Regions from separate parts of the Stenotrophomonas sp. YJH_SMC_25 genome, predicted to be linked through region 2. Evidence: riboswitches for the same ligand, from Rfam matches in the RefSeq annotation. Region 2 holds a riboswitch; the other holds the start of a gene.
The links. A riboswitch is a leader RNA that binds a small molecule or an ion and turns the genes downstream of it on or off. The one in region 2 is predicted to bind glycine.

Region 1 (15,616 bases), on a different contig from region 2:
CACCGGCTACCTGCAGTTGGCCGATCCCGACGGCAATGTGATCCTGATCGACCAGCATGTGGCGCGGCCGAACGGCCGATAATGCGAACGGACATTGCGTGGGCAGGCGTCGACCTTGGTCGACGGGCAGCATGCCAACCAAGGTTGGCATCTACCAGGACGGCCGGTTCAGGCCGGACGTGAAGCGCTGAAATCGAGCGTGGCGCGCGTGCCACGCGGCTCGCAGGGCTGCAGCTGCAGGGTCCAGCCAAGGTGCTCGCAGAGCCGGGCGATCAGGTCCAGGCCGATGCCGCCGCCACGGTCGGCGCGCTCGCCGCGGGCCATCCGCGCGTGGATCGCCGCAATCTCCTCCGGGCTCATGCCATGTCCCGGGTCCTGCAGGGTCAGCACCGCCGACGAGCTCAGGCGCAACTCAATGTGGCCACGCCCACTGTTCTCGATGGCATTGCGCAGCAGGTTGCCGATCGCGGCCTGCACGACGGCCAGCGGCGCGACAATATCCACCGGGGCCGCCTGGATGCCGATGCTCAGGTCCTTGTCACCGAGCAGGTGGCGATGGTCGTCGACGATTTCCGGCAGCAGCTGGTCCAGGGCGATGCGCTCGGCGCGCGCGGCCAGGCGCGCCGGGTCACGCGCCAGCACCAGCAGCAGTTCGATCAGCTGCTCCACGCTCTGCGCGGTGCGCAGCACGCGTTGCATCTGCTGGCGCGCGCGCTCGGGCAGGCCCGGCTGTTCCAGTGCCAGCTCTGCGGCACCGGTCATCACCGCAATCGGCGTACGCAGCTCGTGGCTGGCGGTGCTGATGAACACCCGCTCGCGTTCGACAAACTGCTCGTTGCGGTCCAGATAGTCGTTCAGTGCATCGGCAATGGTGTGCAGCTCGGAGCTGCCGCGCGGGTCGACCTCGATGCGCTGGCCCTGGACACCCGGCCGCAGCGCGGCGATGTGCTGCGCCAGCAGGCTCAACGGGCGCACCATGCGTTCCATGCCGAACGACGCCATCAGCACGGTGACGAAGATCATGATCACCCCGGCCAGCATCACCCAGCGCGTGGCGAACTGTTCCAGGTCATGGAAGTCGGAAATGTCCAGCGCCAGCGCCACCCGCCCCATCGAGCCGGTGTCACGCACCATCACCGCAGTCTGCCGCCCGTTGATCGGCACCCCGTCATGCAGCCCCGGGTGCAGCATGCGCACGCTTTCCGGCATGTTGCCTTCATCGAAGCGGAACAGGCTGAGCGTGTCCGAGTCCTGCCAGCGATAGTGCGGCTCGTGCTCGGTGTGCTCGACGATGCTGTCCAGTTCGGAATTGAGCAGCGCGCGCCAGGCAGCGTGCTCCGCATGTTCATGCACGTAATTGCCGACGCTGAACACCGCGATCGACAGCAGCGCCAGATAGCCCAGCAACCACCACACCACGCGCCGGTACAACGGCCCCGGCTTACTCGCCTTCATCATCATCCTTGCCGGCATCGCTGGGCGTGGTCACGGCCAAGCGGTAACCCACCCGCGGCAGGGTATGGATCAGTTTCTCGGCGAACGGTCCGTCCACACTGCGGCGCAGCTCGTAGACATGCGAACGCAGCAGGTCGCCATCCGGCGGTTCGTCGCCCCACAGAGCGAATTCCAGCTGCTGGCGGGTCACCGCGCCGGGGCTGGCGCGCATGAGCACTTCCAGCAGCTTGCGGCAGGCCGGGTACAGGTGCAGCACCTGGGTGCCGCGCTGGGCTTCCAGGGTGGCCAGATCCAGCACCAGATCGCCCACCTGCAGGCGCTTGCGCGGGTTGCGGCCCTGCGCACGCAGCAGCAGCGCTTCCAGCCGCACCTCCAGCTCCGGGAGTGCGAACGGCTTGGTCAGGTAGTCGTCGGCACCGGCGCGGAAGCCGGCAATCTTGTCCGGCAGCTCGTCACGCGCGGTCAGCATGATCACCGGCACTTCCGATGCATGCTCGGCGCGCAGCCGGCGCAGCACCTCCGGGCCCTCCATGCGCGGCAGCATCCAGTCCAGGATGACGGCGTCATACGGATGGCTCCCGGCCAGGTGCAGTCCGGTGATGCCATCCGGCGCCACGTCGAGCACGTGCCCGCGCGACTCGAAATAGTCGAACAGGTTGGCCACCAGCTGGCGGTTGTCCTCGATCACCAACAGACGCATGCACGAAACACCCACGGAAGTTCGTACCATGGTAGCGCCGCACATGTCGGAATGCGGTCGCCCCGGCGCCGCTCTGACGCTTTTTCCACCCCCGCCACCTCAGAATGGCCGTTTTGCTCCCGGAGCCTGCCGTGCCCGTAGCCCTGCCCCGCCGTTGGCGCCTGCCCCTGTTGTGGCTGCTGATCATTGCTGCGCTGGCAGCGGGGATCGGCCTTCGGCAGCCGCAGCCGCCGGACGAGCCGCGCTTCGTGCTGGCGGCCCGGACCATGGTCGAGAGCGGGCAATGGCTGCTGCCGCACCGTGGCGTGGAACTGTATGCGGAGAAGCCACCCGTCTTCATGTGGCTGCAGGCCGCCGCCTACGAGATCGTCGGCAGCTGGCAGTGGTCCTTCCTGCTGCCGTCGTTGCTGGGCGCCCTGCTCAGCCTGTGGCTGGTGTCGGACCTGGCGCGGCGGCTGTGGTCGCCACGACATTCCATCTACGCCCTCGCTGCGCTGTTCTGCACCCTGCAGTTCGGGCTGATGGCCAAGCGCGCGCAGATCGACATGGTGCTGGTGGGCATGACCACCGTGGCCCTCTGGGGCCTGATGCGTCATCTGTGTGAACGCCGCAACCTGCCTGCCCTGTGGCTGGCCGGCTTCGCCGCAGGCGTCGGCACGGTGACCAAGGGCGTGGGTTTCCTGCCGCTGCTGATGGTGCTGCCCTGGTTCGGCTGGTGGCTGTACCAGCGCCGCCGCGGACGCACGGTGGAGGGTCCGCATCCGGCAACCCTGCTGTGGCTGATCCCGGCCTTCCTGCTGGGTGTCGGGGTGTGGCTGGCGCCGCTGGGCTGGGCCCTGCTGCACACGCCCAGTGCCGAACTGCAGGCTTATGCGCACGAGCTGCTGTTCAAGCAGACCGGCACCCGTTATGCCAATGCGTGGCACCACCGGCAGCCCGCCTGGTATTACCTGCAGGTGATCCTTACCCTGTGGCTGCCGGGCAGCCTGCTGCTGCCGATGCTGTTCAAGCCCTGGTGGCGCCGTATCCGCCGTGGCGACCGCCGCCAGTGGCTGCTGCTGGGCTGGGCCGTGCTGGTGCTGGTGTTCTTCAGCGCCAGCCCGGGCAAGCGCGAGGTATACCTGCTGCCGATGTTGCCGGCGATGGCGCTGGCCGTAGCCCCGCTGCTGCCCGGCCTGCTGCGCCGCCTGTGCGTTCGCCGCTACCTGTTCGGCTACAGCGCGGTGCTGATGCTGGCCACTGGCACGCTGGGCGTGATGCTGCTGACCGAACACGCTTGGGCGGTGGCCCAGCTGGAACGCCGCGCCATGCCCGATACCCTGCTGCCGGTGCTGGGCGATGGCCTGCTGACGTTCGCCATCGCGCTGGCCACGCTGATCGTGTGGCTGCGGGTGCGCCGCGCGGCGACGCTGGTGCTGCTGACCCACGGCATGCTGTGGATGCTCTACGGCCTGGTACTGATCCCGGCGCTGGATCCCTATGCATCGGCGTCAGCGCTGATGCGCCGGGTCGGCGCGCGGATCGGACCGGATGCCGAACTGGCACTGGTGGCCTGGCGCGAGCAGAACCTGCTGCAGGCCGACCGCCCGGTACGCGAATTCGGCTTCAAGCGGCCCTGGGCAGAGCAATGGCATGACGCCGGCCCTTGGCTCGCTGAGGCGCCGGACAAGCGCTGGCTGCTGGTGCTGGACGATGCGATGAGCCCCTGCGTGGATCCGGCCAAAGTGATCGACATCGGTGTTGCCAACAGGAATCGTTGGCAACTGCTTCCCGGTACCGCATGGAACCCGGAGTGCCACGCCGAGCGGACAGGATCGACCGCCGAAGAAGACTGAACGTTGACACGTGCCGGACGAACATTAACCCGGCACGAACGAGCATCCGACCCTTCTCCGACATCCAGGTGACGAGCATGACTGCGGATTCCCGAACCGCCCCTTCCCAGCATGCCCGTCCGTCCCCTTGATTCGGTAGCGCCGCTTGCGACATCACCACTGGCGTCTCGATTTGCCGTAACTCACCTCTGGCTGCCTGTCGCAATCGGTCTGCCATTGTTTACGCTGCTGATGGACTTCGGCGGTGATCAATGGGTGGCCGATCACCTGTTCCGTCTTGAAGGCAGCCACTGGGCGCTGCAGGACGCCTGGATCACCCGCAGCGTCGTGCACAAGGCCGGCAAATGGTTGAGCACGGCGGCAGCGCTGGTCGTGACCCTGCTGTGCTTCCACCACTGGCGTAGGGGTCGCGATCGCACCCTGCAATGGGCGCTGCTTTATGTCGTGATTGCCATGGCACTGGGCACCGGCGTGATCTCCCTGCTGAAGTCGCTGGTGCCGATGGAATGCCCGTGGGACCTGCTGCGCTACGGTGGCCACCAGCCTTTCATCGGTCTGTTCACCCTGCGCCCGGAAGGCATGCCGGCACAGGCCTGCTTTCCGGCAGGCCACGCCAGCGCAGGCTATGCGTGGCTCTGCCTGTACTTCTTCGCGTTGCTGTGGCGGCCGTCCTGGCGCTGGACCGGGCTCTGGATCGGCCTCGGCGCCGGCCTGGTGTTCGGGATCAGCCAGCAGTTGCGGGGCGCCCATTTCCTTTCGCATGACATTGCCACCGCGTTGATATGTTGGCTGCTTTCGTTGGGCCTGTATGTTCTGATCCACCGTCAGCTGGACCGTCCCCACCGCCAGGAGGCAAACGCATGAGTGCATCGGTCCAACGCCCCGCCCGCCTCCCCGCCCTTGCGGGTCTTCGCAACTGGCGGCCGCAGCTCTCCACGGAAGCACTGATCGCGCTGACCAGCCTGTTCTTCGCGGTGGCCGGCAACGGCCTGTTCTGGCACAGCGCGATGGCCAGCCATCCAGGCAGCCTGCGTTACGCGCTTTCACTGCTGCTGTTGCTGCTGGGTGCGCACGGCGTGCTGCTGGGCATCCTGGTCTGGCGCTGGAATGCCAAAGTGGTAATCAGCCTGTTGCTGCTGGTGACGGCGTTCGCTGCGCACTACATGAGCCGGTACCACATCTATCTGGATGCGGACATGCTGCGCAACGTGCTGGCGACCGACCCCAAGGAGAGCCGCGAGCTGATGACCGTATCGCTGCTGTGGCCGCTGCTGCTGCTGGCCGTGCTGCCGATGGTGGTGCTGTGGCGCGTGCAGCTGCGCCGACGCAGTTGGGGCCGCAGCCTGCTGTGGCGACTCGGCTTCCTGGTCGTGGCGGCGACGACCGCAGTTGGCGGTGCGCTGATCTCGTTCCAGGATGTCTCGGCGCTGATGCGCAACCAGCGCGAAGTACGCTATCTCGCCACCCCGGCCAACGTGCTGCTCGGTATGCCGCGCGCGCTGCGTGGCGACAACCCGGTGCAGCGCGCGCCGAAGCTGCCGATCGGCACCGACGCCAAGGCCACGCCACGCGCCCCGGTCAGCAAGCCGCGCCTGCTGGTGATCGTCATGGGCGAAACCGTGCGCGCGCAGAACTGGGGGCTCAACGGTGGCCGCAGCACCACCCCGGAGTTGGCCCAGGCACCGGTGATCAACTTCCCCGACATGCACTCCTGCGGCACCAGCACCGAAGTATCGCTGCCGTGCCTGTTCTCGCCGTGGGGACGCCACGACTACGATGAAAAGAAGATCCGCGCACACCAGTCGCTGCTGCACGTGCTGAACCGCGCCGGCATCGCGCCGTTGTGGCGTGACAACCAGTCCGGCTGCAAGGGCGTCTGCGAAGGGCTGGAGTTCCAGTCGCTGTCCGATGCGACCACGCCGGGGCTGTGCGCCGATGGCCGCTGCATGGACGAGATCCTGCTGCAGGACCTGGCCACCCAGGTGCGTGCCAAGCCCGGCGACCGCGTGGTGGTGCTGCACCAGCTGGGCAACCACGGCCCGGCCTACTTCGAGCGTTACCCGGCAGCCTTCGCGCGCTTCAAGCCAACCTGCGACACCCGTGACATCGGCCGTTGCTCTCGCGAAGAGATCACCAACAGCTATGACAACGCGGTGTTGTACACCGATCATTTCCTGAGCAAGACCATCGGCACCCTGCAGGGCATGCAGGATTACGACACGGCGATGATCTACCTGTCCGATCATGGTGAATCGCTGGGCGAGAAGGGCCTGTTCCTGCATGGCGTGCCGTATGCGATCGCTCCGGCCGAGCAGACCCGCGTACCGATGACGATGTGGTTCTCGCCGGGCTTCGCCAGCAGCCGTGGGTTGGACCTGCAGTGCGTGCGCAAGCGTTCGGCGGCCTATACCGACCACGACAACCTGTTCCCGTCGGTGCTGGGCCTGATGCAGGTGAAGACCTCGCTGTACGAGCGCGATCGCGACCTGTTCGCCAACTGCGAAGGTTGAGGGTTGTTCGGCAGGGCTTGCAGCCCTGCACCTGCGGTAGTGCCGGCCGCTGGCCGGCAGCCTCGACAGCAACAGCAACAGCAACAGCAACAGCAAAAGCAAAAGCAAAAGCTGGCATTCCGTGGATTGGCGGGGTGGGTCCGGTTGCGGGGGACGCTGCAAGTACGTCCATGTAAGCTCGGTCGCCGCATCCATGCGGCTCACGCCCCCGCAACCGGACCCACCCCGCCTTCGACAGATTTCCGCGATCTGTTGGAACGACCTTGGGGTCGGATCCGTTTTCCTGAGGAAAACGGATCCGACCCCATTTTGATTTTCGATACCTGACAGATGTGTCGACCAAGGTCGACACCCACCAACGGCCGCCGCGATCTGTCAGAGGTGGGGCGGTGTGGGCTTGCAGGACCGTTGGCGCCATGGATGGCGCCATCGAGCCCCCATGGATGGGTTTACGGCGTGTCCTGCAAGCCCACACCGCCCCGCCATCCCACGGATAGCCCGCTTCTGCTGTTGCTTTGGCCGTTGCCGTTGCTTCTGCGGGTGCAGGGCGCAGCCCTGCCGAACCCGGCCGACTTCCGCCACTTGCGGTCGCAGCCACTGCCCACTAGCCTTCGGCCGTCGTTCACCACCCAAGGACCGCCCGTGAAACACCGTCATCTCCTGCTGGCCTCGGCAATCGCCGCCGCCACGCTGGCCCTGGCCGCCTGCAAAAAGGAAGCTGCCCCAGGCACCGATACCGCCAGCAGCAGCGCCCCGGCCGGCGAAACCGCCGACCAGTTCGTGGCCCGCATCAATGCCGAATTCAAGGCCGCCTACCCGGAGATGACCTCGGCGCAGTGGCTGTCTTCCACCTACATCAACAGTGATTCCGAACGCATCGCGGCCAAGGCCAACGAGCGCTCGCTGACCCAGCTCAACAGCTGGATCGAGCAGGCCGCCAAGTTCGACGGCAAGCCGATGAGCGAGGACAGCAAGCGTGCGATCCACCTGCTGAAACTGATGTCCTCGATGCCGGCGCCGCGCGATCCGGCCACGCTGGCCGAGCTGACCCAGATCGCCACCCGCATGGAAGGCAGCTACGGTGCCGGCAAGTACTGCACCGACGCCAACGATCCGAACTCCTGCCGCCAGCTGGGCGAGCTGGAACAGGTACTGGCGCGCAGCCGCGACTACGACAAGCAGCTTGACGCCTGGCAGGGCTGGCACAGCACCACCAAGAGCATGCGCGGCGACTACCAGAAGTTCGTCGGCCTGGTGAACGAAGGCGCCAAGGGCATGGGCTTCACCGATGCCGGCCAGATGTGGCGCAGCGGCTACGACATGCCGCCGGAGCAGATCGGCCCGGAAACCGACCGCCTGTGGGAACAGGTCAAGCCGATGTACGAGCAGCTGCACTGCTACGCGCGCGGCAAGCTGGACAAGACCTATGGCAAGGACAAGGCCGAAGTTGGCAATGGCCTGATCGCCGCGCACCTGCTGGGCAACATGTGGCAGCAGGACTGGTCGAACCTGTGGGACCAGCTGGAACCGTACCCGGGCGCCGGCAGCCTGGACATCACCGCGGCGCTGGAAAAGCAGTACCAGACCAACCTGAGCGCGGCGCTGGCCAAGGCCGGCAAGGATGCCAACGTGGCCGCGCAGTACAAGGCGCAGCGCGAGGCCGAACTGCGTACCGCCAAGCAGATGACCGAGCGCGCGCAGGACTTCTACGTGTCGCTGGGCATGCCGTCGCTGCCGCAGTCCTACTGGGAAAAAACCCAGTTCATCAAGCCTGACGACCGCGACGTGGTCTGCCACGCCAGCGCCTGGGACATGAACATGGAAGGCGACGTGCGCACCAAGATGTGCATCAAGCCGAACGAAGAGAACTTCACCACCATCTACCACGAGCTGGGCCACATCTATTACGACCTGGCCTACAACCCGCTGCCGCCGCTGTTCCAGGGCGGTGCCAACGATGGCTTCCATGAAGCGATCGGCGACACCATCGTGCTGGCGATGACGCCCAAGTACCTCAGCTCGATCGGCCTGGTCGATGCGCCGACCGAAAGCCGCGAGGCGGTCATCAACAACCAGATGCGCATGGCGCTGTCAGGCGTGTCGTTCCTGCCGTTCGGGCTGATGATCGACCGCTGGCGCTGGGGCGTGTTCGATGGCTCGATCACTGCCGACAACTACAACAAGGCGTGGTGGGACCTGAAGGCCAAGTACCAGGGCGTGGCGCCGGCCAGCACCCGTGGCGAAGAGTTCTTCGATCCGGGCGCGAAGTACCACGTGCCGGGCAACACTCCGTACACCCGCTACTTCCTGGCGCGCATCCTGCAGTTCCAGTTCTACAAGGGCCTGTGCGACGCGTCCGGCTACAAGGGCCCGCTGCATGAGTGCACCTTCTACGGCAACAAGGAAGCCGGCCAGAAGTACTGGGCGATGCTGAGCAAGGGTGCCAGCCAGCCGTGGCAGGCCACGCTGAAGGAGCTGACCGGTACCGACAAGCTCGATGCCGGCCCGATGATCGAGTACTTCACCCCGGTCAACGAGTGGCTGAAGCAGCAGAACGAAGGCCAGATGTGCGGCTGGCAGGCCAACGCGGCCCCGGCGGCGAAATGAGAAAAGGGGCGGGTCCGAAAGGATCCGCCCCTTTCCGGTAGTGCCGGCCGCTGGCCGGCAACTCCGCGATGAAGACCCAACGGGCAGCCGGCCAGCGGCCGGCTCTACCGAAACGGCAGTCAAAGGCCAGATGTGCGGCTGGCAGGCCAACGCGGCCCCGGCGACGAAATGAAAAAAGGGGCGGATCCGAAAGGATCCGCCCCTTTCCGGTAGTGCCGGCCGCTGGCCGGCAACTACGCGATGAAGACCCAACAGGCAGCCGGCCAGCGGCCGGCTCTACCGAAACAGCAGTCAAAGGCCAGATGTGCGGCTGGCAGGCCAACGCGGCCCCGGCGGCGAAATAAAAAAAGGGGCGGATCCGCGAGGATCCGCCCCTTTCTGGTAGTGCCGGCCGCTGGCCGGCAACTGCACGGTGGAAATCCGTCTGGCAGTCGGCCAGCGGCCGGCTCTACCGAAACAGCAGTCAAAGGCCAGATGTGCGGCTGGCAGGCCAACGCGGCCCCGACGGCGAAATGAAAAAAGGGGCGGGTCCGAAAGGATCCGCCCCTTTCCGGTAGTGCCGGCCGCTGGCCGGCAACTACGCGATGAAGACCCAACGGGCAGCCGGCCAGCGGCCGGCTCTACCGCAACAGCGGTCAGCTGTTCTTCTTCGCGGCCATCGCTGCGGCCAGCTCGGCCTTGAATTCCTCGAAGGTCTGGCCCTTCTCCCTGGCTTCGGCCTGTGCGGCATCGCGCAGTGCATCGGAGTACATCAGGCGCACCGGCGTGCCGTTGCGCTCGTGCAGTTCACCGGCCTGCATGATCAGCGCCAGCACCTGCGCAGCGCTCTCGCTGTGGCCCGCGATGCGGCCGTCCATGCCCAGTACCCATTCGCCGTCGCGGCGCACGACACCGGCCAGCAGGGTGCGCTGTGCATCGCGCAGTTCCGCATGCGGCTCCACCGGCGAGGCCTGCGCGGCGGCCTTGTTGGCGGCCTGCTTTTCCTGGCGACGGCGCTGGTCGCGGCGGGTCTTGGAGCTGGTGGACATGGTGCGGTACCGCTGCGAAGGGGGGCGCAAGGATAGCGCACCCCGCCCGCAGCACCGCTTCACACCCCTCAGTCCAGCACTTTGCCGTGCCGCCAGTAGCCCATGAAGGTGATCGCGCGGCGGTCCAGCCCGCAATCACGCACCAAGTGGCGGCGGATCGCCATCACCGCCCCCGCCTCGCCCGCCACCCAGGCATACAGCGGCCCGGCCACACCGGTTTCGGCCTGCTCCCAGAGGATCTGCGTATCGACGTCGATCTCCTCCAGCGCATCGCCGGCAGTCACGCCCGAGGTCGCTGCCAACCGCGCCTGGACCGCCTGCAGCAACCGCTGTCCGTAGGCGGCCTGCCCGCGCGGCAGCCAGACCAGCTCGGCGCTGGAGGGCGCCCTCAGGTGCACCGCATCACCGGCCTGCGCCACCTCCAGCAGCGCCAGCGTGCGCGGTGGGTCGACCATGGCCGCCAGCTCCTCGAGGATGCCGGCCACCGCAGGCAACGCGGTTTCATCGGCCACCAGCAGCACCTGGCCGACACCGGCCGGTGGCTTCCACTCCCAGCCCTCGCTGCTCCCGGCACAGTCGGCGTCCGGGGCCAGCAGCACCACGCGGTCGCCAGGGCGGGCGTGCATGGCCCAGCGCGAGGCGGGGCCGGTTTCGCCATGGATGACGAAATCGACGTCGACCTCGCCCTGCTCGGCGCGCAACTGGCGGATGGTGTAGGTACGCATCGGCGGGCGCTTGTCGTCCGGCAGGGCCCGGTAGCGTGGGTACCAGTCTTCACCGCTGGGGACCTGCGGCACCTCCTGGCCGGGCAAGGGGAAGAACACCTTGATGCGCTGGTCAGGGCCTTCGGTCTTCATCCGCGCCACGTCGGCACCGGTGAACACCATGCGGTCCAGGGAAGGGGAAAGAACGCGGCGCTCCTTCAGCGCCACCTCGAACAGGCGGTAGGTCTGCTGCGCAGCCATGGGGAACCTCATGCAACGACATCGGATTGGCTGGCTGTCGTGCATCCACGCACCGGCTGGCTGGAGTGCCCAGCCTAGTCCGGTCGTTCCTCTTCGCAAGCGTTGCGGGCAAAGCGGCCGGCCCTCCCCCTGCGCGCTGCTCAATGGCCCGTGCAGGCCGCCTGTGCCGCGCGTTCACGCTGGTGTTCCCAGTACCAGAACACGAAGCCGGCGGCGAAGAACGCGGCCTGCCCCAGCGCCAGGTGCAGCGGGCTGGCGCTGAGCAGCGGCGACACCACGCCGGCCACCACCGTGCTGATCATCAGCTGCACGAAGGCCTGCAGCGACGAAGCCAGGCCGCGCTGGTGCGGGTACATGTCCAGCACCGCCAGCGCCAGGATCGGGAAGATCAATGCCATGCCCATGCCGCCCAGGAAGATCGGCAGCACCGCCCACGGCAGCACGAACTGCGGCGACAGCGCCACGTAGCCGACATTCAGCAGCACCGACAGCGCACACAGGCCGAAACCAATGGACACCTGGCGGGTGGGCGTGGTGTGCCCGGCCATGCGCCCGGACAGGAACGAGCCGGTGGTCATGCCGCCGATGGTGGGGATGAACAGCCAGGCAAAACCACCCTCGCCCAGATGCAGGTGCTGCATCACGAACACCGGCGCCGAGGAGATGTACAGGAAAATGCCGCCGAAACCGATGCTGCCGGCCAGCGCCAGGCGCAGGAACCGCGGGTTGAAACCGATGCGCACGTAATCACGCAGCAGCACGCGCGGTGACAACGGCACCCGTGCCTCCACCGGATGGGTTTCCGGCAGGTAGCGTGCAGTGGCCGCCAGCAGGAGCAGCGCAAACACCACCAGGAACCAGAAAATCAGTGGCCAGCCGGCGCCACTGAGCAGGATCCAGCCGCCAATGATCGGTGCGATGGCCGGAGCGATGCCGAACAGCATCGATACCTGGCTCATCAGGCGCTGCGCGTCGTGTCCGTGGTACAGGTCGCGGATCACCGCGCGGCCGACGATCATGCCGACGCCTGCTGACAGGCCCTGCAGCGCACGGAACGCCAGCAGCGTGGTCAGGTCGGTGGACAGCGCGCAGCCGACCGAAGCGCCGACGAACACCACCAGGCCACCGAGGATCACCCGCTTGCGGCCCCAGGCGTCGGACAGCGGGCCGTGCGCAAGGCTCATCAGGCCGTAGAACAGCAGGTACACGCTGATGGTCTGCTGCACCGCCACCTCGTCCACCGCCAGGCGCTGGGCCAGCTGCGGGAACGCCGGGAAGATGGTGTCGATCGAGAACGGACCGAACATGGCCAGGCCGGCGAGTAGCAGGGCCATGCGGCGGGTGGAGGGAGCAACAGCGGCGGTCATGGGAAAGGCGTCCGGCAGGGCCATGCGCGGCACGCACGGCGGGCGCCGGTCCCCTGCAGCAGGGACGGCGCCAGATGAATTCGGGTATCCGCCCATCATAGGTGGGGATTGCGCCTGATGCCATGCATCAGTGCACAAAACGCACGGACGGGCCATCGGCCATTCAGGCGCGGCCTCCAGGACCGAAGGCGGCCGCCGCGCCCGCAACGGGCTATAATCGGCGGGCAACACGGTGGGAGAAGCGGAATACCGCTGCCGAAGGCGCAACGCCCGTAATCGCTCAGGCCCGATACCACCCGTAACACAACTCTGGAGAGACCGGTTCGATCCGGCGCCGAAGGGGCACGAAGCTGCGGTCCGCCGCGCTTTTAAACTCTCAGGCAAAAGGACAGAGGGGCGCCCCGCAGACCGCCGACCGGCGGCTTGTGCCCGTGCGTGTGCCCTTTCCTGACGGATCCTTCGCCATGTCCCAGAACACCCCTTCCCTGCGTGAGCTCGAGCACCACAACGCGTTCGTCGAGCGCCACATCGGCCCCAACGACGCCGAGATCGCGCAGATGCTCGACGTCGTCGGCCACGCGTCGCTGGATGCGATGACCGACGCCATCGTGCCGGCCAAGATCAAGTCGCCGGCACCGCTGGCACTGCCGGAGTCGATGACCGAAGTGCAGGCACTGGCGAAGATCCGTGCGATCGCCGACAAGAACACCGTGCTGCGCAGCTTCATCGGCCAGGGTTACTACGGTACCCACACGCCGAACGTGATCCTGCGCAACATCCTGGAAAACCCGGCGTGGTACACCGCCTACACCCCGTACCAGGCGGAAATCTCGCAGGGCCGCATGGAAGCGCTGATCAACTTCCAGACCCTGTGCGCCGACCTGACCGGCATGGAAATCGCCAACGCCTCGCTGCTGGACGAAGCCACCGCCGCCGCCGAAGCGATGACCCTGGCCAAGCGTTCGGCCAAGTCGAAGTCGGACACCTTCTTCGTGCACGACGCCGTGCACCCGCAGACCCTGGAACTGCTGCGTACCCGCGCCGAGCCCATGGGCATCGTGCTGCGCGTCGGCACCCCGGCCGAAGCACTGGAAGCGGAAGCGTTCGGCCTGCTGCTGCAGTATCCGGACACCTTCGGCCAGGTCGGCGACTACAAGGCGCTGGTCGATGCCGTACACGCACGCGGCGGCCTGGTGGCCGTGGCCACCGACCTGCTGGCCCTGACCCTGCTGGCTGCCCCGGGCGAATGGGGCGCGGACATCGTGGTCGGCAACAGCCAGCGTTTCGGCGTGCCGTTCGGCTTCGGTGGCCCGCACGCCGCCTTCATGGCCTGCCGTGACGCCTACAAGCGCTCGATGCCGGGCCGCCTGATCGGCGTTTCGATCGATGCCCAGGGCAACCCGGCCTACCGCCTGACCCTGCAGACCCGCGAACAGCACATCCGCCGCGAGAAGGCCACCTCCAACATCTGTACCGCACAGGTGCTGCTGGCGGTGATGGCCTCGATGTACGCCGTTTACCACGGCCCGGAAGGCCTGACCCGCATTGCCCGCCGCACGCACCGCCTGGCCTCGATCCTGGCCGCAGCGCTGCGCAATGCCGGCGTGCAGGTCGGTGGCGACTTCTTCGACACCCTGCACGTCACCGGCGTGCATGCCGATGAAATCCATGCCAAGGCACGCGCCGCCGGTTACAACCTGCGCGCGATCGACAGCGACTCGGTCGGCATCAGCCTGGACGAGACCACCACCCGCGCCGACATCGTCGCCGTGGCTGCGGTGTTCGGTGCCTCGCTGGAGGTCGACGCGCTGGATGCCAGCACCGCCGACGCGCTGCCGACCGGCCTGCTGCGCCAGTCCGCGTTCCTGACCCACCCGGTGTTCAACACCCACCACAGCGAGCACGAACTGCTGCGCTACCTGCGTTCGCTGGCCGACAAGGACCTGGCGATGGACCGCACGATGATCCCGCTGGGTTCGTGCACCATGAAGCTCAACGCCACCGCCGAGATGATCCCGGTGACCTGGCCGGAGTTCTCGCAGATCCACCCGCTGGTGCCGGCCGACCAGGCGCTGGGCTACAAGGAACTGATCGACACGCTGGAAGCGATGCTGGTCGAATGCACCGGCTACGACGCGGTCAGCCTGCAGCCGAACTCCGGTGCACAGGGCGAGTACGCCGGCCTGCTGGCGATCCGCGCCTACCACCGCTCGCGCGGCGAAGGCCACCGCGACATCTGCCTGATCCCGGATTCGGCGCACGGCACCAACCCGGCCTCGGCGCAGATGTGCGGCATGAAGGTGGTGGTCACCAAGACCGATGCCAACGGCAATGTCGATGTTGAAGACATCCGCCTCAACGCCGAGAAGTACAGCGACCGCCTGGCCGCGATCATGATGACCTACCCGTCCACGCACGGCGTGTTCGAGGAAGAGGTGGTCGAGATCTGCGAGATCATCCACCAGCACGGCGGCCAGGTGTACACCGACGGCGCCAACATGAACGCCCTGGTCGGCGTGGCCAAGCCCGGCAAGTGGGGTTCGGACGTTTCGCACCTGAACCTGCACAAGACCTTCTGCATCCCGCACGGCGGCGGCGGCCCGGGCGTCGGCCCGTGCGCGGTCAAGGAACACCTGGCCCCGTTCCTGCCGGGCAAGCTGGGTGACAACGGCCCGGTCGGCATGGTCAGCGCCGCCAGCTTCGGCAGCGCCTCGATCCTGCCGATCAGCTGGATGTACATCGCGATGATGGGCCGCGAAGGCCTGCGTAAGGCCACCCAGGTCGCGCAGCTCAACGCCAACTACATCGCCAAGCGCCTGGCCCCGCACTTCAAGACCCTGTACACCGGCCGCAACGGCCTGGTGGCACACGAGTGCATCCTAGACGTACGCCCGCTGGAGAAGACCAGCGGCATCGGCGCCGAGGACGTCGCCAAGCGCCTGATCGACTTCGGCTTCCACGCCCCGACCCTGAGCTTCCCGGTGGCCGGCACGCTGATGGTCGAACCGACCGAGAGCGAATCGCTGCACGAGCTGGACCGCTTCATCGACGCGATGATCCAGATCCGCGAGGAGATCACCGCGATCGAAGACGGCCGTCTGGACCGCGAGGACAACCCGCTGAAGAACGCGCCGCACACCGCCACCGCG
Region 2 (15,616 bases):
ATCGGCAGGATGTGTTCGGGGGAATCGGACGCCAGCGCAGCCAGCGGGGCAGCAAGCAGGACGAATGGGATGAGGCGCAAGGCAGGTCTCCGCAGTGATCATGGGTGACCATTGGCGCGCAGCGGCGTATCGCGGGAACATCGGCGTTGATACCGTCCTGATACAGACCTGCCTGATACTGCCTGCATGACGACTCCCGCCCGTGTCATCGTTGTCGATGACGACGCCAGCATCCGTGATGCCATCGCCGATTGCCTGTTGCTGCATGGCTACCAGGTACGGGTGGCAGCGGACGCGACGGCGCTGGACGTGCTGCTGCAGGTCGATCGCCCGGACGTGATCATCCTCGACTGGATGATGCCCGGTGAGGATGGCCTGTCGGTCTGCCGCCGGCTGCAGGCACGGGCCATTCCGATCCTGATGCTGTCGGCGATGGGCAGCGCACCGGACAGGGTGATCGGCCTGGAGATGGGCGCGGACGACTATCTGGCCAAGCCGTTCGATCCGCGCGAGCTGCTGGCGCGGGTACGCGCGCTGCTGCGCCGGCAGGACAAGCTGCGCGCGCAGGTAGCCAGTGAACTGCGCTTTTCTGGTTGGCGGTTGCTGCCGGAACAACGTCGCCTGCTGGCGCCGGATGGGAACGAGCTGGTGCTCAGCCGTGGTGAATTCAGCCTGTTGCTGGCGCTGGCCGAACGCCCCGGGCGGGTGCTGGGGCGCGAGCAGCTGCTGCAGCTGAGCCGTGGCGAACCGAGTGACAGCGTCGACCGCGCGATCGACCTGGCGATCAGCCGCCTGCGCCGCAAGCTCGGGCAGGCCTCACCCGGTGCGGAAGCCCTGGTGCAGACATCGCGTGGCGAAGGCTATCGCTTCCACGCCGAGGTACAGGTGCTGTGAACAGCCGGTGGCCGACCGCGCGTTGGATCACGATGCTGGCCCTGGCCAGCCTGCTGCTGGCGACACTGGTCAGCGTGGCCGTGGTTGGCTGGATGCCTCGGCCCGCGCCGCCACCGATGCGGTTGGACCAGGCCGTGCAGGTGCTGCGGGGGGAGCAGGCCGCGGCACCACTGGGCCTGCATCTGGCGACGCAGGATGCGCCACCACAGGGCAGTGCCAGTGACTGGCTCACCCAGTTGGCGGCGCTGCAGCTGGGTTTGCCGGCGAAGGAGGTGCGCCTGGTCTGGAGCGGACAGGGCAAGGCGCCTGATGTGCAGGTCATCGAAGGCGGCGCTGTGCTCGACGGCACGGCGCGGGTCGGTGTACTGAAGGCGCAGGCCGCGCTGCTGACCGCGATGCAATGGCCGCCGTTTGAACTGGGCGTGCGCCAGGCCGATGGCCGATGGCAGGTGGTCGGCAGCGATCACAGTGATCTGGCAGCTTGGCGGCGACAGGTGATACTGGCGCTGCTGGGCGGTGCCGTGTTGCTGGCGCCGCTGGCGGCGTGGGCATCGATCCGGCTGGGGCGTCCACTACGACGCTTGGCCGATGCCAGTGCACGTGTGGACCTGCAAGCCGACACGCCCCTGCCGGATGATGGCCCGCGCGAGGTACAGATGCTGGCCGCCGCGATCGGCACCGGTCGAGAGCGCCTGCGTGCGCAGGCCCAGGACATGACCCATATGCTGGCTGCAGTGGCGCACGACCTGCGCACACCATTGACCGGCCTGCGACTGCGCGCCGAGTTCGCGCCCACACCACAGGCGGCCCGGATGGTGGCGGACATCGAGCGCATGGACACGATGATCGAGCAGGTGCTCGATTACGCACGCGGCGAATTGCAGCCGTTGCAGATGCGCCCGCTGGATCTGGCCGCGCTGCTGGAGGAGTGCGTGCAGGCAGCGTTGCTGCGCGGTGTCGAGATCTCCATCCAGGGGCCGGACAGTCTGCCCTGGCACGGCGACGCGCTGCTGCTTCGGCGCGCGTTCGACAACCTTATCGACAATGCCGATCGCTATGCCGGGGCGATGGAACTGCGGCTTGCCGTGGTTGAGCGAGGGGTCCAGCTGGAGGTGATGGATCGGGGCCCAGGTATCGCCGAGGGCGACCGAGTACGCCTGCTGCAACCGTTCCAGCGCAGCGAGCGTTCTCGTAGTCGCACCACCGGTGGAGCGGGACTTGGGCTGGCAGTGGCCGCCAATGTGGCGAGGCGGCACGCGGGCGAACTGCAGCTGCTGCACCGGGAGGGCGGCGGGCTGATTGCGTGCCTGCTGCTGGGAAAGTTCACCTGATATCGGCTGTGGTTTACAGGCAGCGGCTGTTTTGCTGTATGATTAGGCGCCTAACCATATCACGTGCGTGAGATGATCGAAGCCAAGCACCATGCCCTGATCGAGGAAGCGCAGCGACGCGGTCACGCCAACATCGCGCCGCTGCGCCTGTGTTTCCAGCTGCTCTCGCTGTCCTCGTCGATCGATCGCGACTGCGCCGCGCGGCTGGCACCGCATGGGCTCAGCGAGGGTCGCTTCATCGTGCTGTTCCTGTTGCACGGGGCCGGTGGCGCACTGCCGCCGCATGTGCTGGCCGAGCGCGCCGGCGTGACCCGCGCCACCATCAGCGGCCTGCTCGATGGCCTGCAGCGCGAAGGCCTGCTGCAGCGTCGCAACGATGACGGGGATGGCCGCCGCCTGCAGATCGTGCTGACCGCACCGGGAAAGCGTTTGGCCGAATCGCTGTTCGAGCAGCACACGCAATGGATCGGTGGGCTGTTCAACGGCCTGGATGCTGATGAACAGCAGCAGCTGTCACAGCTGCTGCACAAGGTCTGGCAGCACACGGACGCCGGGCGGGAATCCGCAGCATGAGCACGGCCATTCCTGCGGAACGCCGGCAAGCACTCAACACCGGCCGCGTCCCCGCCACCCATCTGGCAGAATGCCTGGCAGTGGATTTTGCCGCGCTGCTGCAGGTGGTGGCGCCTGCGCTTGCACCGGAGGCGCAGCAACGCATGCGGGACGCCTCAGGCAAGGGCATCACGCTGCGCATGGCCCTGGCTGCGCAACTGCTGCGTGAGGCGGGGCAGGGGGCGCCTGCGCTTTGGCAGCATCACAGCTCCGATACCGTGCGTGGCTGGGCCTGCTACCTGATCGGCAGCGATGCCCGCGCAACGCTGGCAGGGAAACTGCAGCAGATGCGCACACTGGCCGATGACCCCCATTTCGGTGTGCGCGAATGGGCGTGGCTGGCACTACGCACGGACATCGTTGCCGCACCACTGCAGGCGCTGGAGCACCTGCAACCGTGGTCACAGGAAACATCGCCGTACCTGCGCCGCTTCGCCTGCGAAGCACTGCGTCCGCGCGGTGTCTGGGCCACGCATATCGCACTGTTCAAGCAGCGCCCGGAACATGCATCCGCGCTGCTGGAAGCACTGGCCGACGATCCGGAACGCTATGTGCAGGATTCGGTCGGAAACTGGCTCAACGATGCCGGCAAGACTCAGCCGCAGTGGCTGCGCCAGCTGTGTACGCGTTGGCAGCATGAGCGCCACAGCGACGCCAACGCCTACATCCGCAAACGCGCGCTGCGCTCGCTCCGGTAGTGCCGGCCGCTGGCCGGCAACCCCCGAACCCTCAAGGAAGAACCACCATGTCGCACACCCTCATCGAGCTCTACACCGCCACCCCTGCCTGGACCACACTTCCGCCCGAGCAGCGGAACGCCTTCTTCGCCCGTATCGGCGCCGGCATGCAGCAGTTCGATCCGGTCCGCATCACGCCGCTGGCGATGGGCCGCATTGCCTCGGGCGTACCGCACGGCAGCGATGAGCAGTTCTATGCGGTCTGGCGCTGCGCAAGTCGCGAGGAGGTCGATGCGTTGATGGCCGGCATTGCCGCTACCGGCTGGCATGAGTACTTCACCACCACCCAGGCGGTAGGCGCGATGGACAGCATGGCCCAGCACCTTGCCGACCTGGCCGCCTTGTAGCGGCGCGGCAGACGCCGGCAGATTCCGTGCTGGGCATGGGTGGCACATGCGCCTGTCACCCAGACGCGGTAAACAGGACATTGCCCATGCCCATCCGCAGGAAAGTCGATCATGCAGAGCACGCTCCAGGTCACGCTGTTCGGCCCTCTTGGCGACAGCCCGGCGTTGCAGTTGCCGGGGCTGGAGGGGCCGTCGGTGGCCATCCAGGAATCGGCCCTGCGGCGCTTGGTTTCCGATCTTTACACCGCGCGTTCCCTGCTCAACCCCGAGCAGCTGGACGAGGCCCGGCAGGAACTGGATCGCGTGCTGGAACGCTGGGCCGACATCCATGAGGGCCTGCTGCTGGACGTGGAAGTGCATGGCAAATGAGCGACGTTGCGTGGTTGCCGCCGCGTGGGCAGGGCCGGCGCGCATCTCGCTGAACCGCGTCCCCAGTTGCGGATGAAACATTTTGCACTGCGCAAAAGCTGTGCTATCAATACAACCCATGAATGCAGCCGCCACCCGCTTTTACTGGTATTACTTTCCGAAGCCACTGGCGGAGGAAGGACTGCGCTCACCCTGAAGAAAGCTTCAGACGCATTCCCGAAAGCCGCCAGCGAACCTGGCGGCTTTTTTCATGCTGCCACGCTGGGGACCCCCAACGTTCCGGAGACCTCCCCCAATGCCCCCGCACACCGACGACCTGCGTATCCGCACCATCGAACCGCTGACACCGCCTGCCCAGCTGCTGGCGATGCTGCCGTGTGACGATGAAGCCTCCGACACCGTCAGCGCCTCGCGCGCGGCCCTGCACCAGATCCTGCATGGCCGTGACGACCGCCTGGCAGTGGTGGTTGGCCCATGCTCGATCCACGACCCGAAGGCCGCCATCGAGTACGCCCAGCGCCTGAAGCCGCTGCGTGACGCGCTGGCCGGGGAACTTGAAATCGTGATGCGCGTGTACTTCGAGAAGCCGCGCACCACGGTGGGCTGGAAGGGCCTGATCAACGATCCGGACCTGGACGGCAGCTTCAGGATCGACAAGGGCCTGCGCATCGCCCGTGGCTTGCTGCGCGACATCAACAAGCTCGGCCTGCCGGCCGGCGTCGAGTTCCTCGACGTGATCTCGCCGCAATACATCGCCGATCTGGTGGCCTGGGGCGCCATTGGTGCGCGCACCACCGAAAGCCAGGTGCACCGCGAACTGGCCTCGGGGCTGTCGTGCCCGGTCGGCTTCAAGAACGGCACCGATGGCAACGTGAAGATCGCCGCTGACGCGGTGGGTGCGGCGTCCAATCCGCATCACTTCCTGTCGGTCACCAAGCAGGGTGGCACCGCCATCGTGTCGACCACCGGCAACCCGGACTGCCATGTGATCCTGCGCGGCGGCAAGCAGCCGAACTACGATGCAGGCAGTGTCGCCGAGGCCTGCCAGGCGCTGGCCAAGGCCAAGCTGCCGACGCGCCTGATGATCGACGCCAGCCATGCCAACAGCCTGAAGAACCCGGACAACCAGCCGAAGGTGATCGAGGACATCGCCGTTCAGTTGGAAGACGGTGAACAGCGCATCGTCGGTGTGATGATCGAGAGCCATCTGGTCGGTGGTCGCCAGGAACTGGTGGAAGGCCAACCGCTGGTCTACGGGCAGAGCATCACCGATGGCTGCATCGACTGGGACACCACCGTGACGGTGCTGGAGCGACTGGCCGCGGCCGTGCGCGCCCGTCGCGAAGTGAAGGTGTCCGAAGCCGCTTGAGTGCGGCACGTGTGTGGATGGCGGCCAGCGCCTGCGGGGGTGCGGCCGCGATCAGGGCCGGTCGGAGTTGGAGACCGGCCCATCTGCACCGGCGATGCGCCTGGCGCTGCGCATGAGCGACAGCGCCAGGTACATCGCCGGGGTGGTGCGGATTCCGCCGCGCGAACCTCAATGCACTTCGTCGTGGTACACGAACTTCGGCATTTCCCAGCGGTAGTGGATCGCCAGCAGGCGCAGCGCGAAGCCGCCGCCGAGGCAGCACAGGATCGCGGTGGCGTCGGCCACGCCCCAGTGCAGCAGCAACAGGTAGGCCGCGCCGGTCAGCAGCGCGATGATCGCGTACAGCTCCTTCTGGAAGATCAGCGGCACCTCGTTGCAGAGGATGTCGCGCAGCACGCCGCCGAACGCGCCGGTCAGCATGCCGGCGATCAGCACGATCGGCATCGCATGGCCGGCTTCGCGCGCGATCGAGCAGCCGATCAGGGTGAAGGCGATCAGGCCCAGGCCATCGAGCACCAGGAAGGTGCGGCGGAAGTGGTGCATCCAGCGCGCCACCCAGGTGGCGATCAGCGCCGCGCACACGGTGAAGCCCAGGTACTCGGGATGCTTCACCCAGCCCAGCGGGTAGTGACCGAGCAGGATGTCGCGCAGTGAACCACCACCGAGGGCGGTGACGCAGGCGATCATGACCACGCCGAACAGGTCCATGCGGCGGCGGCCGGCGGACAGCGCGCCGGTCATGGCTTCGGCGGAAATGGCGATCAGGTAGATGATGGACAGCAGCATTGGGCAGGCTCCGGGCGCGGTGGGGCCGGCCATGCGCGACTACCGCCACTGCCTGCGCAATGACGGGATGACGATGACCGGTGCCGCTCCCGCTGTCCTTTTGCCTGAGAGTTCAGCGGCATGGGCCGCGTGCCCCTTCGGCGGATCGTCCCGGGCATGCCCGGTGACCTCTCTCCAGCTCGGCGAGTCGAATGCATGGTTGGTGGGATTCCAGCCCACCGGCCTGAGCGATCATGGGAGCCTGCGCCTTCGGCGGGCGCCAGCGCGGCGCCTCTCTCCTGCATTCGGGCGCCAGTATATCCGCTGCAGTGCAGCACGGCATAATCCGGGCATGGCCCCGTCCCTCCGCCCGTGGTTCCTGTACCTGCTCGAATGTCGCGATGGCAGCTATTACGCCGGCATCAGCACCGACGTGGACGCGCGTTTCGCCACCCATCAGGCTGGCAAGGGCGCGCGCTACACCCGGGCCCGGCCGCCGCTGCGGGTGCTGGCCGTGCGCGAGTACCCGGACCGGGCCGCCGCCTCGCGGGCCGAATGGCAGCTCAAGCAGCAGCCGCGCGAACGCAAGCTGGCCTGGCTGCAGGCGCCGGATCCTGCGCTTCTGTAAAGCCGAGCCCACGCTCGGCTGTTGTTGCTGCTGCCTGATGGTGAAGCCGAGCATGGACCCGGCTCTACAGTAGATCCACGCCATGCGTGGATGGGCGCTTCCAGTCATGCCATGATCGCCACACCCATCGACACATGGATCCGTCCGATGAAGAACTGCGGGATACTGCTGTTGACTGCCTGCGCGGCCCTTCTGGCCTGCACCCAAGCACCGTCGCCACCGCCACTGCAGCATGGGCAGATCGGCACCGCTGCTGAGCTGGCTGCGTATGGCCCGAGGACACCCGAACTGATCCACCTGCGTCGTGACCGGGTCCCTCCCGATCTGGTCGATCTGATCCCGTTCGCGGAAAAGTGGGGGATCGGCGATGACGTGCTTCGCAATGAAATGCGGGAGCGCGCCACTGACGCGGAAAAGCAGGCATTGATGGATGCGCTGGCGGGGCGCCATGCGCGCATCACCGCCTGGTTGGACAGCTTCCCGCAGGGGCAGCCCATGTCTGAAGAAGCCGCTGCGTTCATGTACATGCAGCTGGGCACCGACGAAATGGGCCTGATGCCGTAGATCCACGCCATGCGTGGATGCGGCTTGCATATGCCATGATCGCCCAGCCCTCAGCGCTGGAGACCCGGATGTCCACCGTCGCCCTGTTGTTCGCTCTCTCCGCGTCAACCAGTCCCGCTGCCGACCCGGCCACCCTCGCGGCCATCGAAGCCACCTGCCATGACTACGTCGACGGCCAGCTGGAGGCCGACCCGCAGCGCGTCGCCCGCTCCCTGCACCCGGACCTGGCCAAGCGCGCGGTCCTCGGCGATACGCCCGACGAGCGGCTGGGCCTGCGCCGCATGTCGAAGGAAGAACTGGTCGCGCTGACGAAGCAGGGCGCGCTGAAAACCCCGAAGGATCAATGGGACCGCCGCTGCACGGTGCTGGACGTGACCGGCAATGCCGCCTCGGTGCGATTGGAAACGCCGTGGTTCGTCGATTACTTCCACATGGGGCGCTTTGACCAGCGCTGGGTCATCGTCAACGCGTTGTGGTACCCGAAACCGAAGGCGAAGTGAGCACGATGCGTGCCGCCGGTAAGGCATGGGTCTCCGTCGTCGTACTGGCCGCCGGCATCGCACTGCTGCCTGGCCTGCTGTACCTGCTCGGGCTTGCCCTGGTGGGCGGTTGGCCGAAGCCAGCAGACCGTGTGCCCAGTGGTGTGGCTGCGTGCAGCAGTGAACCGCGAACAGGATTTCAGCCGATGAATCCCTGGAGTTTCGCCGCGCAGTTCTTCGACGACGACGCGATGAAGAAGAAGGTGCCAGAGGTGGAACGGGAGGCGTTCTGGATTGCCCGCCGCCATCTTTGGCGACAGCCACGGCACGACATGCTGCGCTGGCATCTGAGCAGCACGGCACTGACGATCTGGATTACCCGCAACTGGAGTGCCGCGCAGATTGCCGACACCGCAAGGAAGGAGGACTTCTGCCGCGCATGGTCGAAACGGCGGGCGCCCGGCGGCCCGATGAAGCGGTAGATCCACGCCATGCATGGATGATGTTGACGGAGTCAGAGCCCTTTCCTGCGGAAAGGGATCGGACCGCGTGGCAGCCGGCCAGCGGCGGGCACTACCGCCTCGGTCGCCGGTCTTCCTGGTCATCGCCGAAGATGATGCGTGCGCTGCGCTGGTAGCTCCAGTACGCCACGGCCCAGTTCAGCAGCACCACGATGCGGTTGCGGAAGCCGATCAGGAAGAACACGTGCGCGGCCAGCCAGAACCACCAGGCCAGCACGCCCGACAGCTGCAGCCGCCCCAGGTGCACGATCGCGGCCATGCGACCGATGGTGGCCAGGTTGCCGTAGTCGGCGTACTTGAACGGGCCGGGCTCGGGCTTGCCGTGCAGGCGTGCGCGGATCACCTCGGCCACGTATTTGCCCATCTGCTTGGCAGCGGGTGCCACGCCGGGTACCGGCTTGCCGTCGGCCTGGCTCAGTGCGGCCAGGTCACCGGCCACGAACAGCTCCGGGTGATCGGGCAGGGTCAGGTCCGGTTGCACCGGCACGCGGCCGGCGCGGTCCAGCGGCACGTCCAGCGTGCGCGCCAGCGGTGAAGCGGCCACGCCGGCGGCCCAGACCACGGTGCGGGCCGGTACGAACTGGTCACCGAGCGTGAAGCCCTGGCTGTCGATGTCGCTCACCGGGGTACCGGTCAGCACTTCCACGCCCAGCTTTTCCAGCTGGCGGCGTGCTTTCAGCGAAAGTACTTCCGGGAACGAGGACAGCACGCGCGGGCCGGCCTCGACCAGCCGCACCTTGGCGCTGGCCGGGTCGATGTGGCGGAATTCGTTGCGCAACGTATGCCGCGCGATCTCGGCCAGGGTGCCGGCCAGTTCAACACCGGTGGGACCGCCACCGACCACCGCGAAGCTCAGCCATGCGGCCTTCTTCGCCGGGTCCGGTTCCGCCTCGGCGCGCTCGAACGCCAGCAGCAGCTTGCGGCGCAGCGCGATCGCATCGTCCAGCGTCTTCAGGCCGGGCGCATCATCGGCCCACTGGTCGTTGCCGAAGTAGGCGTGGGTGGCGCCGGTGGCCAGCAGCAGGCTGTCGTAGTCCAGCGTGCTGCCATCGGCCATGCGGATCTGCCGGGCCTGCTTGTCGATGGCGACCACTTCGCCGAGGCGGACTTCCACGTTGCGCTGGTGGCCGAGGATATGGCGCAGTGGTGCAGCGATATCCGGCGCGGACAGGCCGGCGGTGGCCACCTGGTACAGCAGCGGCTGGAACAGATGATGGTTGCGGCGGTCGACCAGGGTGATGCGTATGCGCTCGCGGGCCAGGGCACGGGTGGCCCAGAGACCGGCAAAACCGCCGCCGACAACAACCAGGTGGGGAACGCGCTCGCGACTCATCGACTCACTCCAGTGGGGGCATTGGGGGAAGCGCCTGGCATCTTCGCACGGCGACTGCCTGTCACGTCAGCGCCCGCGTGGATCGGCGATACTCGGGTTCAGGCAACCGCACGCGAGGAGTCCATGAGCGAACCGGAAAAGCGCATCGCCCTGTTGATCGACGCCGACAATGCGCCGGCCTCGAAGATCGACGAGGTGTTGGCCGAAGTGGCCCGCTATGGGGTGGCCAACGTGCGCCGCGCCTATGGCAACTGGAAGAGCCCGCGACTGAAGGGGTGGGAAGCGGTGCTGCATGAGTATGCGATCCGTCCCATCCAGCAGTTCGCCTACAGCAAGGGCAAGAATGCCTCGGACATGGCGATGGTGATCGATGCCATGGACCTGCTGTACGCGCGCAACCTGGATGGCTTTGCCATCGTCTCCAGCGATGCGGACTTCACCCCGATGGTGATGCGCCTGTTGACCGATGGCGTGAAGGTGTACGGTTTCGGCGAGAAGAAAACACCCGAGCCGTTCGTCAATGCGTGCTCGAAATTCACCTACCTGGAAGCACTGGGCCAGACCCACGCCAGCGTGCCGGATACCGAACAGGCATCCAGCGAACAGGCCTCGAACGAGCCGGTGGCCAACGACGATGCGCGCCCGCGCAAGAGCGGTGCGGAAATGCGCAGCGACACGCGGCTGGTGAAGATGCTGCGTCGCGCGGTGTCCGCGGCCGAGGGCGAGGATGGCTGGTCGCACCTCGGCCCGGTCGGCAGCCAGATCGGCAACCAGGCGTCGTTCGACCCGCGCAACTATGGCTACGGCAAGCTCAGCGATCTGCTGGCAGCGATCGGCCTGTTCGAACTGAAGAAGGATGGCAAGTCGTCCTACGTGCGCGCGCTGCCGAAAAAGAACCGGTAATGCCGGCCGCTGGCCAGCGAGGAACCGGTAGTGCCGGCCGCTGGCCGGCAATCCCCGGATGCCAGATTCCGCATCCCGCATGCACACACCCCGCCCGATCAGGGGTATCGTTGCCGCTCGCATTGCCAGCAAGGATTACCCGCATGTTGAAGATCTGGGGCCGTCGCAATTCCAGCAACGTCCGCAAGGTGCTGTGGTGTGCCGAGGAAATCGGCCTGCCGTACGAGTCCATCGAGGTCGGTGGCAGCCACGGCGGCACGCAGACGCCGGAATACCAGGCGATGAATCCCAATGGCCTGGTACCGGTGATCGAAGACCACGGCCTGCCGCTGTGGGAATCGAACGCCATCGTGCGCTACCTGAGTGCGCGCTACGCGCTGGGCACGCTGTACGCCGAAGAGCCGATGGAACGCGCCCAGGCCGAGAAGTGGATGGACTGGAGCACCTCGCGCATGGCGCCGCTGTACACCGACCTGATCTGGGGCATCATGCGCACCGCCCCGGCCGACCGCGACGAAGCGCGGATCAATGCCGCCATCGTACGCGCCGGCGACTACCTGGCGATGGCCGATGCCACCCTGGCCAAGCAGCCGTGGCTGTCCGGCGAGACATTCGCGATGGGTGACATCCCGCTGGGCTCGCTGATCTATGCCTGGTTCGAACTGCCGATCCAGCGTCCGGAACTGCCGCACCTGGCCGACTGGTACGCCCGTCTTCGCGAGCGCCCCGCCTACCAGCGCGGCGTGATGTCGCCGCTGACGTAAGCGAAAGCGTCCGGGGTCAGAGCCCTTTTCTGCGAAAAGGGATCCGACCCCAGGGCATCGGGGTCGGATCCCACCCGACGGGTAGGCTCTGACCCCTCAATAAAGATCCGTCGGATCCACATCCAGCGACCAGCGCACCTTGCGTGCTTCCGGCAGCGCATACAGCTGCGGTACCAGTTGCGAAAGCACCCCGTGCAGCGGTGGCCGCTGCGCGGCAGACAGCAGCAGCTGGGCGCGCTGGTAACCGGCGCGCCGTGGCATCGGCGCCGGCATGGGTCCATAGGCTTCCACCACGTCCTGCTCGCCCAGCAGCTGTCGCGCTGCCAGCAGGAATGCATTGGCATGCTCCACCTGCTGCGCTTCGGCGCGCATCAGCGCCAGATGCGCGAACGGCGGGAATCCTGCGGCCTGGCGCTGGTTCAACTCGGCCTGCGCGAACGGGTGGTAGCCACCGCTGACCAGGGTCTCCAGCAGTGGGTGCCCCGGGTGATGCGTCTGCAGCCAGACTTCGCCCGGGTCGCGCGCGCGTCCGGCGCGACCGGCGACCTGGATCAGCTGCTGCGCCAGTTTCTCGCTGGCGCGGAAGTCGGCCGAGAACAGGCCCTCGTCGATGCCGACCACCACCACCAGGGTCAGCTTGGGCAGGTCGTGGCCCTTGGCCAGGATCTGCGTGCCGACCAGGATGCCGGGCTGGTCGCCCAGTTTCGCCAGCTGTTGTTCCAGTGCATCGCGTCGCGAGGTGGTGCTGCGGTCGATGCGCACCACCGGGAAGTCGGCGAAGGCGGCGGTGAGATGTTCTTCCAGGCGCTCGGTGCCGATGCCCTGCGGTTGCAGCGCCAGACTCCCGCACGCGGGGCATGCCAGCGGCGCCGGTTGCCGCGCGCCGCAGTGATGGCACTGCAGGCGACGACCGCCGCCATGCACGGTCATCGGTGCATCGCAGCGGTTGCATGGCGCGGTCCAGCCGCAGTCGTGGCACAGCAGTACCGGCGCATAGCCACGGCGGTTCTTGAACACCAGCACCTGCTGGCCGCGCTGCAGGTGCTCGCCGATGCCGGCCAGCACGTCGGCCGAGAGGCCGTCATGCAATGGTCGCTTGCGCACATCAAGGATGCGCACGCGCGGTGGCCGCGCATCACCGGCACGCTGCTTCAGGCGCAGGTGGGTGTAGCGCCCGGCATAGGCGTTGTGCAGCGTCTCCAGTGAAGGCGTAGCGCTGCCCAGCAGCACCGGAACGCCCAGCGCCTTGCCCCGGACCAGAGCGAAATCGCGTGCGTGGTAGCGGATGCCGTCCTGCTGCTTGTAGCTGCCGTCATGCTCCTCGTCGACGATCAGCAGGCCGGCCTGCGGCAGCGGCGTGAACACCGCCGAGCGGGTGCCGACGATCACCCGTGCCTCGCCGCGCGAAGCCGCCGCCCAGACCCGGGCGCGCTCGTTGTCGTTCAATCCCGAATGCAGTGCATGCACGGCGATGCCGAGGCGGCCGCGGAAGCGTGCCAGGGTCTGCGGGGTGAGGCCGATTTCCGGCACCAGCACCAGCGCCTGCTTGCCTTGGGCCAGGCAGTGGATGATGGCCTGCAGGTAGACCTCGGTCTTGCCGCTGCCGGTTACGCCATCCAGCAGGAACGGTTGGAAGCCCTCGACTGCGTTGATCGCCGCCACGGCCTCTGCCTGCTCCGTGTTGAGGGTGGGGCCAGGCAGTGGCTGCGCGTGCTGCGGAGCGACGCGCAGCGCCACGCGTTCGGCCAGCTCGCGCTTGGCCAGGCTGCGCGCGGCGGTGCGCCAGTCGTCCATGCGTTCGCCCAGCACGTCCTCATCGACGATGGCGTCGGCCAGCAGCTCGGCCAGCTGCCGGGGGCGGCTGCCGGCGCGCAGTTTTTCGCGCTGGGCGCGGCCTTCGGCGGTCAGCTGCCAGCCCCAGTGATGGGTGTCGGGCAGGGCGTCGCCATGGCGCAGCGGGCCCGGCAGGGCGGTGCTCAGCACCTCGCCCAGTGGCGCATGGGTGTAGCGCGCCAGCCACTGCAGGCTGTGCCACAGCGCGCCCTGGAGCAGCGGTTGCGGGTCGCACCAGGCCAAGGCCTGGCGCAGTCCCTGGCCGTCATCGGTCTGGCCGTGCCCCACCACCACGCCGACCAGCTCGCGGTTGCCGAACGGCACCTTCAGGCGGCAGCCGACCGCGACCGTGGGGCCATCGCCCTCTGGTGACAGGTAGTCGAACAGGCGCGGCAGCGGGACGGGCAGGGCGACCTGCAGGGTCGGAATGGGTGAAAGCATCGGGCCAGTGTAACGGGCCATGCGCGCGCGGATGGCAGGGGCCAGAGACTGCCGGGGGGCCCTCGTCGAATCATAAATGTCACCTAAATATCGGTGTCCATTGGAGATTCAGTCTTATCCACATGTTCTGTGGATAACGTTGTGCGTTACCGGTCGACGGGAACGCAGGAGGCCGATGGCGACGAGCTCACGCTTGGGTTGGTCAAAAAATCGCCACACTTCAAAGTCATTCAAAATCAACAACTTGAGTGTGAAACATTGCTGAAACAGAGTGAATTCAGCTGGATGCCGCAGTTTTCCCCGAGGCGGGCGTGGTGCTGTGCACAACCTGCAGCACGAAGTGCCTGCGCGCGCAAGTCCTACGGGTGCCGATGGGCTGCCGCTATCATGCCGGCAGACCTTTGGAGTGACCGATGACGGCTGTGCCCGCCCCTGTTTCCTCGACCGCGGCCGGCGCGCTGTCGGCGTTCCTGCGCGGCGTCGAGCGCCGTGCCCTGGTGGTGGCTGAGCTGCAGTGCGGCGATGCCGCGCGAGCCGAGCAGACCCTGGTGGCGGTGATGCGCGCCTTCGCCGCGGTCGCCAGCGACCTGCCGATGGCGCAGTGGCCGATCCGCTTCTGGACCCTGCTGGGCCAGCGCCAGGCGCTGCGCGAGCCGGTGGGCGGCCAGTGGCTGCCGCCGTTGGCCGCGCTGGGCGAAATGGGGCCGCTGCCGCGCTTGGCACTCCTGCTGCGGGTGGGCGGCAGTCTGGACGAGGGTATCGCCATGCGCGTGCTCGACCAGGACGAAGCGGGCTACCAGCACCTGCTGGCCGATGCCTGCCCCCGTGATGCGCACGGCCAGCCCGATGCGTCGGCATGGCGCCAGCTGGCCGAACAGGTGCAGCTGCGCATCCGCGACCTGCCGGCCAAGCGCCTGCAGCAGCTTCAGCAGCCGGCTGCGCCGGCCGCCAGCAATGAAGCTCCCGCGACCGGCTGGCGCGCACCGCAGCGCGATGATCGTGCGGCCGCCCAGGGCAAGCGGCGGCGTCCCAATGCCAGGCCGCGCTGGCGCGGCCCGGTGATCCTGCTGGTGACGGTCGCGGTGCTGTTGGCCGCGGCACTGGGCTGGCGCTACTGGCAAGGACATTCATCCGGTAGCGACGCTCCACTGCCGGAAGGGGTAGTGGGCGAAGCTGGCCCGGTCACGGTGGAAGCTCTTCCGCCGAGCAAGGTCAATGCCACGCCGGATGCGACCCCGGCCCAAGCCTCCGACGACGCCATGATGCTGGCCGACCGCGACTATCCGCTGGTGGCCGATGCCGATCTGTATGCCTGGACCGCCGCCGGCGGCCCGTTGCCGGTGGACGAATCGCAATCCAGGCCGAGCCGGCCCGAGCCCGCCAGCGCCACGCTGGAAACCGCTGCCGCCGATGAATAAGACCCTGCTCGCCAGCCTGCTGCTGGCCCTGCCGTTGTCGCTGTCCGCCGCGCCGCAGACCTTGAGCGTGCCGCTGCCGCCGCCAGTGCCGGGCAGTTCACCGGCGGCTCCCGCTCCGGCCACCACAAACACGACGCCCGCTGCGTTCACCCAGCTCGACGCCCAGCAGCAGCGTCAGCGCCGTGCCGACTACGCGGCCTGGCGCGCCCTGCCGGAGAGCGAGCGGGAGCGCATCCGGCAGGCTGCGGCGCGGTTCAATGCGCTGCCGGCGGACCAGCAGCAGCGCCTGCGCGAGCAGTTCCAGGCGC

Region 1: another riboswitch for glycine. It lies ahead of gcvP (aminomethyl-transferring glycine dehydrogenase); the one in region 2 lies ahead of AC5P7E_RS05445 (trimeric intracellular cation channel family protein).

What each region holds. Positions count from the first base shown of each region.
Region 1 covers NZ_JCAFSV010000001.1:554,270-569,885, forward strand. Annotated here, with positions in the region: gene AC5P7E_RS02635 (VOC family protein) at 1-82, shown strand, start outside; gene AC5P7E_RS02640 (sensor histidine kinase) at 169-1,455, opposite strand; gene AC5P7E_RS02645 (response regulator transcription factor) at 1,442-2,155, opposite strand; gene AC5P7E_RS02650 (ArnT family glycosyltransferase) at 2,287-3,990, shown strand; gene AC5P7E_RS02655 (phosphatase PAP2 family protein) at 4,102-4,854, shown strand; gene AC5P7E_RS02660 (phosphoethanolamine transferase) at 4,851-6,500, shown strand; gene AC5P7E_RS02665 (M2 family metallopeptidase) at 7,143-9,107, shown strand; gene AC5P7E_RS02670 (hypothetical protein) at 9,743-10,135, opposite strand; gene AC5P7E_RS02675 (siderophore-interacting protein) at 10,204-11,100, opposite strand; gene AC5P7E_RS02680 (multidrug effflux MFS transporter) at 11,241-12,467, opposite strand; glycine riboswitch at 12,767-12,869, shown strand; gene gcvP (aminomethyl-transferring glycine dehydrogenase) at 12,932-15,616, shown strand, end outside.
Region 2 covers NZ_JCAFSV010000003.1:142,549-158,164, forward strand. Annotated here, with positions in the region: gene AC5P7E_RS05405 (pepsin/retropepsin-like aspartic protease family protein) at 1-80, opposite strand, end outside; gene AC5P7E_RS05410 (response regulator) at 187-894, shown strand; gene AC5P7E_RS05415 (sensor histidine kinase) at 927-2,225, shown strand; gene AC5P7E_RS05420 (MarR family winged helix-turn-helix transcriptional regulator) at 2,298-2,798, shown strand; gene AC5P7E_RS05425 (DNA alkylation repair protein) at 2,795-3,535, shown strand; gene AC5P7E_RS05430 (DUF6616 family protein) at 3,583-3,921, shown strand; gene AC5P7E_RS05435 (hypothetical protein) at 4,033-4,290, shown strand; gene AC5P7E_RS05440 (3-deoxy-7-phosphoheptulonate synthase) at 4,586-5,659, shown strand; gene AC5P7E_RS05445 (trimeric intracellular cation channel family protein) at 5,828-6,445, opposite strand; glycine riboswitch at 6,528-6,633, opposite strand; glycine riboswitch at 6,647-6,736, opposite strand; gene AC5P7E_RS05450 (GIY-YIG nuclease family protein) at 6,777-7,052, shown strand; gene AC5P7E_RS05455 (hypothetical protein) at 7,200-7,616, shown strand; gene AC5P7E_RS05460 (nuclear transport factor 2 family protein) at 7,685-8,116, shown strand; gene AC5P7E_RS05465 (hypothetical protein) at 8,122-8,577, shown strand; gene AC5P7E_RS05470 (NAD(P)/FAD-dependent oxidoreductase) at 8,669-9,949, opposite strand; gene AC5P7E_RS05475 (NYN domain-containing protein) at 10,073-10,852, shown strand; gene AC5P7E_RS05480 (glutathione S-transferase family protein) at 10,996-11,616, shown strand; gene AC5P7E_RS05485 (primosomal protein N') at 11,713-13,890, opposite strand; gene AC5P7E_RS05490 (hypothetical protein) at 14,304-15,308, shown strand; gene AC5P7E_RS05495 (DUF3106 domain-containing protein) at 15,301-15,616, shown strand, end outside.